3 regions of the Aminobacter sp. 01T433 genome follow, and region 2 is predicted to be linked to each of the others. Evidence: predicted binding sites of a transcription regulator. Region 2 holds the regulator's gene; each other region holds the start of a gene.

What was found. The regulator PhoB, encoded in region 2, activates phosphate uptake and scavenging genes when phosphate is short. The targets are predictions, from matches to a motif close to TGTCATNNANCTGTCAT.
Positions count from the first base shown of each region.
Region 1: a site for PhoB is predicted at 1,391-1,407, ahead of phnN (phosphonate metabolism protein/1,5-bisphosphokinase (PRPP-forming) PhnN). Genes of this name have one in related genera too.
Region 3: a site for PhoB is predicted at 1,870-1,886, ahead of olsB (l-ornithine N(alpha)-acyltransferase). Genes of this name have one in related genera too.

Region 1 is NZ_JBFTPR010000001.1:8,470-11,963, forward strand. Features, by position in the region: gene AC1DLV_RS00055 (peptide chain release factor 3) at 1-1,361, shown strand, start outside; gene phnN (phosphonate metabolism protein/1,5-bisphosphokinase (PRPP-forming) PhnN) at 1,554-2,183, shown strand; gene AC1DLV_RS00065 (DUF1513 domain-containing protein) at 2,200-3,300, opposite strand; gene AC1DLV_RS00070 (imelysin family protein) at 3,302-3,494, opposite strand, start outside.
Region 2 is NZ_JBFTPR010000005.1:218,174-221,667, reverse strand. Features, by position in the region: gene pstB (phosphate ABC transporter ATP-binding protein PstB) at 1-596, shown strand, start outside; gene phoU (phosphate signaling complex protein PhoU) at 638-1,345, shown strand; gene phoB (phosphate regulon transcriptional regulator PhoB) at 1,368-2,057, shown strand; gene AC1DLV_RS10330 (GCG_CRPN prefix-to-repeats domain-containing protein) at 2,139-2,444, opposite strand; gene AC1DLV_RS10325 (ROK family protein) at 2,625-3,494, opposite strand, start outside.
Region 3 is NZ_JBFTPR010000001.1:151,041-154,534, forward strand. Features, by position in the region: partial or broken gene AC1DLV_RS00745 (LysE family translocator) at 1-477, opposite strand, end outside; gene AC1DLV_RS00750 (MmcQ/YjbR family DNA-binding protein) at 579-932, opposite strand; gene olsB (l-ornithine N(alpha)-acyltransferase) at 937-1,818, opposite strand; gene AC1DLV_RS00760 (PAS domain-containing hybrid sensor histidine kinase/response regulator) at 1,967-3,494, opposite strand, start outside.

The DNA.
Region 1 (3,494 bases), on a different contig from region 2:
ATGGCGACAACGTCTTCAACCTGCTCGACACGCCCGGCCACGAAGACTTCGCCGACGACACCTATCGCACGCTCTCGGCGGTCGACAGCGCGGTCATGGTCATCGATGCCGCCAAGGGTATCGAGCCGCGCACGCTGAAGCTGTTCGAGGTCTGCCGCCTGCGCGACATCCCGATCATCACCTTCGTCAACAAGATGGACCGCGAGGCGCGCAACACCTTTGAGATCCTCGACGAGATCGAAGAGAAGCTGGCGCTCGACACTGCCCCGATCACCTGGCCGATCGGCCAAGGCAAGACCTTTTCCGGTACCTATCACCTTGCCCAGAACGCAGTGCGCCACGGCGATGCCGAAAAAGAGCGCACGCCGGTCCATGGCCCGGACTCCAACCGAGCCGCTGGCCTTCTGCCCGACAATGAGCGCCCGGCCTTTATCGAGGAACTGGAACTTGCGCGCGAAGCTTGCCGGCCCTTCGACCTGCAGGCGTTCCGCGAAGGCCATCTGACGCCGGTCTATTTCGGCTCGGCGCTGCGCAATTTCGGCGTCCGCGACCTGATCGAGGCTTTGGGCGAGATCGGCCCGCCGCCGCGCGCCCAGGAAGCCGATACCCGCAAGGTCGAGGCAACGGAGGAGAAGATGACCTCCTTCGTCTTCAAGATCCAGGCCAACATGGACCCCAACCACCGCGACCGCATCGCCTTCGTCCGCGTCTGCTCGGGCGAGCTCAAGCGCGGCATGAAGGCCAAGCTCGTGCGCACCGGCAAGCAGATGAGCCTGTCGGCGCCGCAGTTCTTCTTCGCCCGTTCGCGCATCACCGCCGACGAGGCCTATGCCGGCGACGTGGTCGGCATCCCCAACCACGGCACGCTGCGCATTGGCGACACGCTGACCGAGGGCGAGGATATCCTGTTCCGCGGCGTGCCCAATTTCGCGCCGGAAATCCTGCGCCGCGTCCGCCTCGGCGATGCGATGAAGGCCAAGAAGCTCAAGGAAGCGCTGCACCAGATGGCCGAAGAGGGCGTGGTACAGCTGTTCCAGCCGGAAGACGGCTCGCCGGCGATTGTCGGTGTCGTTGGCGCGCTGCAGATCGACGTGCTGAAGGAACGGCTGTCGGTCGAATACACGCTGCCGGTCGACTTCGAGATGGCGCGGTTTTCGGTCTGCCGCTGGATCGACGCCGACGACAAGGCCAACCTGCATCGCTTCATCGAAAGCCATCGCGGCGACATCGCGCGCGATCTCGACAATGATCCGGTGTTCCTCGCCCAGCACGAATTCTCGCTCAACTACGAGGCCGAGCGCTGGAAGATGATCCGCTTTGCCGCGATCAAAGACTATCAGGTCCGCGACATCGTCGCATGACAATGGCGGAGCGGTTTTGCCGCTCCGCGTTTCGTCATTCCGTCATGTAAATCGCCTAATGACATTTCCGTGCCGCTGTCGACCTTGGTCCAAGCCAAGGTGGGTGACAGGGTGGCAGTTGAGATGTTCAATGCGCCGTTGCCTGTGCAGGGCCCGGCGGGCCGATGCGCTGGCACGGAGGAATGACGACGCATGATGGTTTCAGCATTGATCGAGCGTGAATTGACCCAGATCGGCTCTCCCCTACGCAACGGTGTCTTCGTTGCCGTCGTCGGCCCCAGCGGTGCCGGCAAGGACACGCTGATCGCCTATGTCCGCGAACGCCTCGGCGACGATGAGCACGTCGAATTCGCCCGCCGCGTCATCACCCGCCACAGCGACGGCGCGACAGAAGATCACGATACGCTGGCCGACGCCGCCTTCGTTGAGGCCGACGCCTCCGGCGCTTTCGCGCTATCCTGGGAAGCGCATGGCCTGCGCTACGGCATTCCTGCCGCCGTCGACGATGCGATCGATGTCGGCCATGTCGTCGTCGCCAACACTTCGCGCGGTGTCATCCCCGCTTTGCGTCAGCGCTACGCCAACGTCGTGGTGGTCGAAATCACGGCATCGCCTGAAATCCTGGCGGAACGGCTTGCCGCGCGCGGCCGTGAATCGCGCGGCGAGGTGCTGGCGCGCCTGGCGCGCACCGCCCCGCACGATCTCTCGGGCCCCGGCCATGTCGCCATCGACAACAGCGGAGTGGCTGATGTTGCCGGCGAACGCTTCCTTGCGGTGCTGCGCAAGGCGGTCGCTTTTTCGGACGTGTCAGGCCTGGTGTGATTGCGTAAGTGTAGGCTTACTCATTGATGCGCAGCATGTGATTGTCCCACACATATTCCGGGCGGCTTGCCTGGTCGCCATTCGGTTCAACGATAAGGCCCGCGCCCGTGGTGGCGAGGAAGCCGTCGCGGTCGGGTGCCAGGCCGCAGACCTCGACCAGATCGTTCCTGGCGACCACCTTGCCGCTTTTGGCCTCGATCATCACCCAGGCATTGCCTTGGGGTGATGATACCGCCACAAGGCCCGCGTCGCGGTTGGCAGCCACCGAGCCGATATAGTTGCGGAAGCCGCCGAGGATGTCTTCGGGCATCTCCAGCATGGCAAGTTCTTCGCCGCGCCTGGCGCGCCCGACGAGCAGCGGCCTTTCCGTCGCCGGCCCCTCATGCTGGCAGCCGAACCAGACGGTGCCCTCAGCGTCGATATCCATGTGCCGGATCGACAGTTGGTGCAGCGTTTGCGGCAGTTCGTGCTTTTCCCTGAGGTCGCCGGAAACGCGGTCGACCAGCACGAAGGACGGCTTCATCGTCGGGATATTGAGCTTGGCGCGGCCGAAATCCGGGTGGGTCTCGATGCCGCCATTGCAGATCGCAAGCGTCTGGCCGTCGCCGAGCAGGATCAGCTCGTGCGGGCCGACGCCATAGGTCGGGAACTCACCGAGACGGCGGAAACCGTCGCGCGCGTCGTAGATGCCGACCATGCCGGCGGCGTTGTCGAAATCGTTCTCGGTCACATAGAGCAAGGCCCCGTCGGGCGAAAACACGCCATGGCCGTAATAGTGCCGGCCAGCGATGCTCGGGATGGTCAGCGGCTCATCCTTGCCGGTATGGTCGAAGACCAGCATGAAGGTGCCGGGCTGGCGCGCGAACACCACCGACTTGCGCGAGATCGGATCGAAGGTGACGTCGTGGCCACGCTCTGGCAACGCCACGCTGTGCAGGATCTTGCCCGCCTCCGACAGCACCGCAACGCCATATTCGCCCGTGCGCGCTTGGTAAGCTGTCGCGAACATAGCGTCGGTGTCGAGCGCCAGAGCACGCTTGGCCGGCGTGAGCGACATCAGGAAAGTCGCACCTGCCGCCTTGAGGAAATCGCGGCGGTCGAACAGGGGCGTCCGCATGTCAGTCCCCGTCGAGCGAGGAGAAGCCCGCGGTCAGCCCGAGCGCGCCGGCAAGCCGCGTGCCGAAGAGTTCCGACAGGCTGGAGGTCACGACACCGAAATAAGTGAGCTTTGCGCGCTTTTCCGGGTCAGCGAGCACCGCATCGATCGGCCCGGTAACACCAGTCACCGCATTTTGTGCGTTGGCGAATTCG
Region 2 (3,494 bases):
ACACCATCGACGCAGCTCGTGTCGGCGGCAAGATCACGCTCGACAACGAGGATATCTACGATCCCAAGATCGACGTGGTCGAACTGCGCGCGCGTGTCGGCATGGTGTTCCAGAAGCCGAACCCGTTCCCCAAGTCGATCTACGAAAACGTCGCCTATGGCCCACGTATCCACGGCCTTGCCAAGAACAAGGCCGAGCTCGACGTGATCGTCGAGAAGAGCCTGCAGAAGGCGGCCCTGTGGAACGAAGCCAAGGACCGTCTCAACGAGCCGGGCACCGGCCTGTCGGGTGGCCAGCAGCAGCGCCTGTGCATCGCGCGCGCCATTGCGGTGTCGCCTGAGGTGATCCTGATGGACGAGCCGTGCTCGGCACTCGATCCGATCGCCACCGCGAAGGTGGAGGAGCTGATCGACGAGCTGCGCGAGAACTACACGATCGTGATCGTGACGCACTCGATGCAGCAGGCGGCACGCGTGTCGCAGCGCACCGCGATGTTCCACCTCGGCTATCTCGTCGAGGAAGGCGCTACCGACAAGATGTTCACCAACCCCGACGACAAGCGGACGCAGGACTACATCACCGGCCGCTTCGGCTGAGTGGACGTTTTCGCCGCGGTATACGAGACGAGGAATAAATCATGGGCGAACATACAGTCCGGTCCTTCGACGAAGAACTCCAGCATGTCGACCAGCTCATCCGTGACATGGGCGATCTTGGCAGCTCGATGGTTGCCGGTGCCATCCGTGCGCTGTTGTCGTCCGACCAGGCGCTGGCGCAAAGCGTTGTCGCCGACGACACGATCATGGACGCCAAGCAGCGCGAACTCGACAACAGCGCCATCACGCTGATCGCCAAGCGCCAGCCGATGGCCCAGGATCTGCGCGCCGTGGTCGGCGCCATCCGCATGGCGGGCGATCTCGAACGCATCGGCGATCTTGCCAAGAACATCGCCAAGCGCGTTGGCGCCGTCGGCCAATCGCCGACGCCACGCAATCTTTCGCATTCGATCGATGCCATGGCACAGCTGGTGCTCGACCAGGTGCGGGGCGTGGTTGATCTCTATGTCGCGCGTCAGGCCGAGGGCCTGAAGAACTTGCGCGCCGACGACCAGAAGATCGACATCCAGTACAACGCCGTGTTCCGCGAGCTCCTGACCTACATGATGGAAGATCCGCGCAACATCACTGCCTGCACGCATCTTTTGTTCTGCGCCAAAAACCTGGAGCGCATTGGCGACCATGTCACCAACATCGCCGAGAACGCGTATTTCGTGGTGACCGGCACGCAGCTGCCGCTCCACCGGCCGAAGGTTGAAGAAACCACGTCGCCGGTTTCGGCCACCTGAACTCCAACATAGAGGACAGCCGATGATCGCCCCCAAGATCATGGTCGTCGAGGATGAAGAGCCGCTGGGCGTGCTGCTTCGCTACAACCTCGAGTCCGAAGGCTACCAGGTCGAAGTCGTCACGCGTGGCGACGAGGCCGAAATACGGCTTCAGGAAAACGTGCCCGACCTTTTGGTGCTCGACTGGATGGTGCCGGCACTCTCCGGCATCGAGCTGTGCCGCAGGCTTCGGATGCGGCCCGACACCGAACGCCTGCCGATCATCATGCTGACGGCGCGTGGCGAAGAAAGCGACCGCGTGCGCGGGCTTTCGACCGGTGCCGATGACTATCTGGTCAAGCCGTTCTCGACGCCTGAGTTCATGGCGCGGGTGAAGGCGTTGCTGCGCCGGGCCAAGCCCGAAGTGCTTTCTTCGATCCTCAAGGTCGGCGACATCATGCTCGATCGCGAGTCGCACCGGGTCTACCGCAAGAAGAGCGAGATCAAGCTCGGGCCAACCGAGTTCCGGCTGCTTGAGTTCATGATGCGGCATCCCGGCCGGGTGTTTTCGCGCAGCCAGTTGCTCGATAATGTCTGGGGCGAGACGATCTACATCGACGAACGCACCGTCGACGTCCATGTCGGGCGCCTGCGCAAGGCGGTCAACACCGGGCGCATGCCCGACGTGATCCGCACCATCCGCGGCGCCGGCTACGCTATCCGCGAGGATTAGGCGACCGTTCGGCGGGACAACGACGTTTGGCCCGCCGCACGCTTGACGGACACGACCAGGCGCTTTGTCGCCAAAGTGCGATCAGCGCCATCCGCCGTTCGGCAGCCGCCCATGATAAGGTGTGTTGCGGCAATGACCGTAGGGGCCGTGCCAATAGCCCGGAGGGCAGCCGTTGCCGTAGCGCGGCGCAACCCGCCTATATTCGCCATAGCGGCATCCGCCATACGGCCCGCGCCAGCCGCCGACGCCGCAGCCCTGTACAATGGGAATGACCATCGCCGAAGCTTCAGGGGCAAGCGGTGCGGGGATCGGGGATGCTGACGCAGAAAACGATGAAGCACACAAAAGGCCGATGCCGGCCAGGATGTTACGCAGCAGACTGGTCATCGCGGGTTCTCCGAAACTGGAAGACAAGTCGGTTCCAGGTTTGGTTCCACTCGCGGTTCCCTTGCCGAGGCCTGGAGCCTGCTTCAAGGGGCGGACGCGGACTGTCATCCAGGGTGCCAGTATGGTCGCGACCGTCGTTGTAATTGCGACAGCCGAAATCAAATGTCCTTGAGCGGTATGTCAGCCCCTGTGCTGCGCGGGGGCTGGGCCTGCGGCGAAGATCTCCTGATCGACATAGAGCAAGGCGCGCATCAGGCAGCCCAGGCGGATGAGGGGGACTTCGTTCGGTTCGGTGTCGAAGGAGATCGCCTTCGAGTGCAGCCCGCCGGCCGTCTTGGCGATGGCCGCGCGGACATGCGGCTCCATCAAGTCGAAGGCGGTAGCACCCACGCCAACAAAGGCGAGCGGTGCCGGATCGATCAGCGCAAACATCGATCCCAGGCCGAAGCCGATGGCCTCGCCCGCCTTGCGGAACGCCTCGCGCTCGGGGCCGTCATGGTCGCGGGCGGCGTCGGCGAGGGCGGTGATGTCCTCGTCGGAGAGATCGGCGAGCGGCTCGGCATTCTCGTCGCCGAGACGTGCATTGCGCCATATGGCGTAGTTGCCGGCATAGGCTTCGACGCAGCCGCGCCGGCCACAGCGGCAAAGCGCGCCCTCGGGCCGGTGGATCATGTGGCCGAACTCGCCCCCTGACGAATGCGTGCCGGTGAAGAGCTCGCCCTTCAATACCAGTCCCATGCCGATGCCATGCGAAAGCAGGATGGCGATGAAATCGTCGCGGTAGCGGACTGGGTCGCGCCAGCGCAGGGCCTCGGCGATCATGTTGCAGTCGTTTTCGACCGTCACCGGCACGCCGAATTCCTGTTCGAGCCGGTCGGCGAAGGGAATGTCGTCATGCGGGGTGATCGGCGACCACAACAGCTTGCGCGAGCCCGAATCGGTGATGCCCTGGACGGCGAGCGCGATGCGCAGCACCGGGCCGTATGTCGTTTCGATGCGATCCATCAGGCCCCGGATCATGGTGACGCATTCGTCGATCAAGGCATGCGC
Region 3 (3,494 bases), on a different contig from region 2:
ATCACTACCACCTCGACTGCGACGATGATTGATGCCAGCACACAAGCCTGACCAAAGGAAAGCGAGTGACCAACGATGTTTGGCAGCAATGCCACGTAGAACAATGGCATTACCAAGATTGAGTGTGATGCCGGTCGCAAAGATGCTCAGCAGGGCACCGGAACCACCATCAGGCTGAAGTTCGGGAACGATGGGATCAGCCGTCCACAGCTTGATGCCCATCCAGACCAGATAGGCCGCGCCGGCATAGCGCAGGATCGTCATCGTCATACCCATCTCGGCGGCGACGATAGAAAGACCAAAGGCTGCGAGCGCCAAAAAGATCAAGATTCCGACGACAGTTCCCGCGCCATAGGCAATGCCTGATGCCGCGCCATTTGTGATCGTGCGCGCAACAATAGTCATGTTGTCCGGGCCAGGGCTCGCGGCGAAAACAAAGAATGCCGCTGCGAAGGCGAGTAAGGTAGAGAAATCCATGGGAACTCCCGAAAGGTTAGATCACTTTCGGAATTTCTGGGTAGGCTCATTGAGCGCCAATGGCAACCCGTTTGCCAGTGCCTGCTATCGCCAAAGCGAAATCAGGATTGCCCCTGCCACGCCTTCACCAGGCTTTTCGGTGCCCGCATCAGCCAGGCGCGTTCGAGCCGGGCTCGGAGCTGGTCGAGCGGAATCTCGTGGATGCGCACCAGCATGGCCGGCCAGCCCTTGTAGTGGGCCGTCTCGAAATAGAGCTGCGGATCGGCCTCCATCAGCATCTCTTTTTCCTCGAGCGCACACATGACAACGACCGTGTCGGCATCCTTGACGCGGCAGAGGAGTTTCTTGCGGAGCTGAAGCGACGGGGTGCCGTAGGAGGTACCCTCGACAACCTCTGGCAGGCCTTCGGCTGCTGCGCGCAGCTTGTCGAAGGCGCTGGAGAGATCGCTAATCACTGAGCTAGGCGGCGAAGCGCTGCGCTTCCCCGCCGTAATAATTGATGTAGCGGGCCCCGATTTCCTTGACCGGCATGACGATGAAGACGTCGGTGGTGCCGAAATCGTGATCGATGACGCAGCCGTCGCCGATCTTGGCGCCGACGCGCAGATAGCCTTTCACCAGCGGCGGCATGGCAGCGATCGCCGACTTGGCATTGACCGCCTCGATCGGCATCAAATCCATGGCGCAATAGCGCGACGCGACAGCGCGCACGTCCCAGTCCGCGCTGGTACGGCAATGATGGGCAAGGTAGGTCAGCGCCTCGGCATGTGCCGCCGGCACCGTGCCGTGGAAGGAAGCGCAGCCGGTCATGACGTCGATGTCGTAGCGGTTGAGATAGGCCCAGATGCCTTGCCACAGCGCCTCGATGGTCCGCTTGGAGCGGTATTCGGGCAGCACGCAGGAGCGGCCCAGCTCAAGGAAGCGCTGGCCGGGATGGCGTGCAATGAGCTTGTTCAGCTCGAATTCGTCGTCGGAATAAAACCCGCCGGCCTCGGTCGCGCGCTCCTGGCGCAGCAGCCGGTAGGTGCCGACGATGCGGCGATGCTCGGGGCCATTGATCGAGGTGTCGAAGACCAAAAGGTGGTCGCAGACGTCGTCGAAGCGGTCGGAGTCGCGGCGTTCGATCGAGTGAAACGCCTGCTTTCGAGCGCCGAGTTCGTCGAAGAACACGCGGTAGCGAACTTCCTGCGCGGCAGCGATCTCGGATTCGTCTCGGGCGAGGCGAACTTCCAATGTACCGATCCGTCCGAGCGGCGTTCCTGGGAGTAAAGGTTTGGAAGGCACTGTCACCTTGGCGCCGTTGGCTTTCTGAGTGTCACTGTCCGGCAAGGCTGTATGCACGGGTGATTCTCCTTCGAGCCATCCCTCCTGGCGCGGGGATACGGTGTCGGTGCTACAGGATTGTGACAGTATCGTGATCGACCCGCGCGGGCAAGACTGAGAGGGCAAGCAACGGCGCCTAGCCGGCTAGGGAAATCGACAGAACTGGTCAGGCAGCGGCGCGCTGTTCGACAAGATTTATCAGAACGTCTGGGTCCAGCGGCTTGGTGATAAAGCCGCTGGCACCATGGGCGAGCACTGCATGGCGGGTCTTTTCCTGGCTGTCGGCCGACAAGACCATGATCGGCAGGGCGGAAAGCCCATGTTGCTCTTCGTGCCTGCGAATGGCCGAAATCGCGTCCAATCCGTCCATTACGGGCATATGCAGGTCCATCAGCACGACGTCGTAGCGGCGTTTGCGCGCGCCACCCGTCACCGCCTCGACGGCAGCCTTGCCGTTGTTGACGACATCGACCCGGTGTCCCGCCTTGAGCAGCACCGCGCGGGCGAGCATGGCATTGATGTCGTTGTCCTCGGCGATCAGCACCGACAAGCCAAGAAGGTGTGAATTAGCCGCAGGCTTGGCGACAGTGCGGCTGTCTATGGGCTGCGCTTGCCCCGCAACGACGCCCTGATTCGCCAGCAACACCCGCAGCAAGGTCTCGCCGCGCACCGGCCGGGCGAGGAAAGTCGCGTAGCCGCTGGCGCGCAATTCGCCCAGAAGGCCCCGGTCGTTCGGGGCAATCAGCGTCACCGCTTCGCTTGACGCAAAACCGCTCTCGCGCAACCTCTGGAGCATGCGGCCGTCACTTTCTTCCATTGCCGCATCGATGAGGAGTGCGTTGCAGCCAGCGGCAAAACCTTGTGCCTGCTCGGGCGTGACAGCGATGTCGGCGCTGCCGCCATGGGCGCGGACGGTCTCGGCGATTGCTTCGGCTTCCGTGGTGTTCCTGGACAGGATCACCACATGGCGGCCGGCAAGCACATCGACGCTGGCTTGTGCGTCTTCGGTGGCGCCGAAGGCGGGCAGATCGAAGGAGAACTCGGAACCTTCGCCCGAAATGCTCTTGGCCGATATCGTGCCGCCCATCGAGGTCACGAGGCGCTTGGAGATGGCAAGCCCGAGCCCAGCACCACCATGCGAGCGGGTCGAAGTGCCGTCGGCTTGTTCGAACTCTTCGAAGATGCGCTCCATGTCCTCGGCGCGCAGGCCCGATCCCGTATCGGCCACGGTGAAGCGGATCTTGTCGGGGTGCTCGTCGCGGATACGCTCGACGCTCAGCATGATGCCACCGGCATCGGTGAATTTTATGGCGTTTCCAATCAGGTTGAGCAGCACCTGGCGCACGCGGCCCGGATCGGCTGATATCATCTGGGGCACGTTGAGCGCGACATGGCAGCCGAGGCCAATGCCCTTGCCGAACGCGCGCGAGGCCAGAAGCTCGACCACATTGTCAGCGATCTCGCGCGGCGACATCGGCTGCGGTTCGGGGTCGAAGCGTCCTGCCTCGATCTTTGAATAGTCGAGCAGGTCCTCGATCAGCGCCAAAAGTGCGCTCGCCGACGTCGAGATCGCGCCGACATAGGTGCGTTGCTCGGGCGACAGCTCGGTGTCGTGCAAGAGCTTTGCCATGCCCATGATGCCGTTCATCGGCGTGCGGATTTCGTGGCTTACCGTGGCCAGGAAACGCGACTTT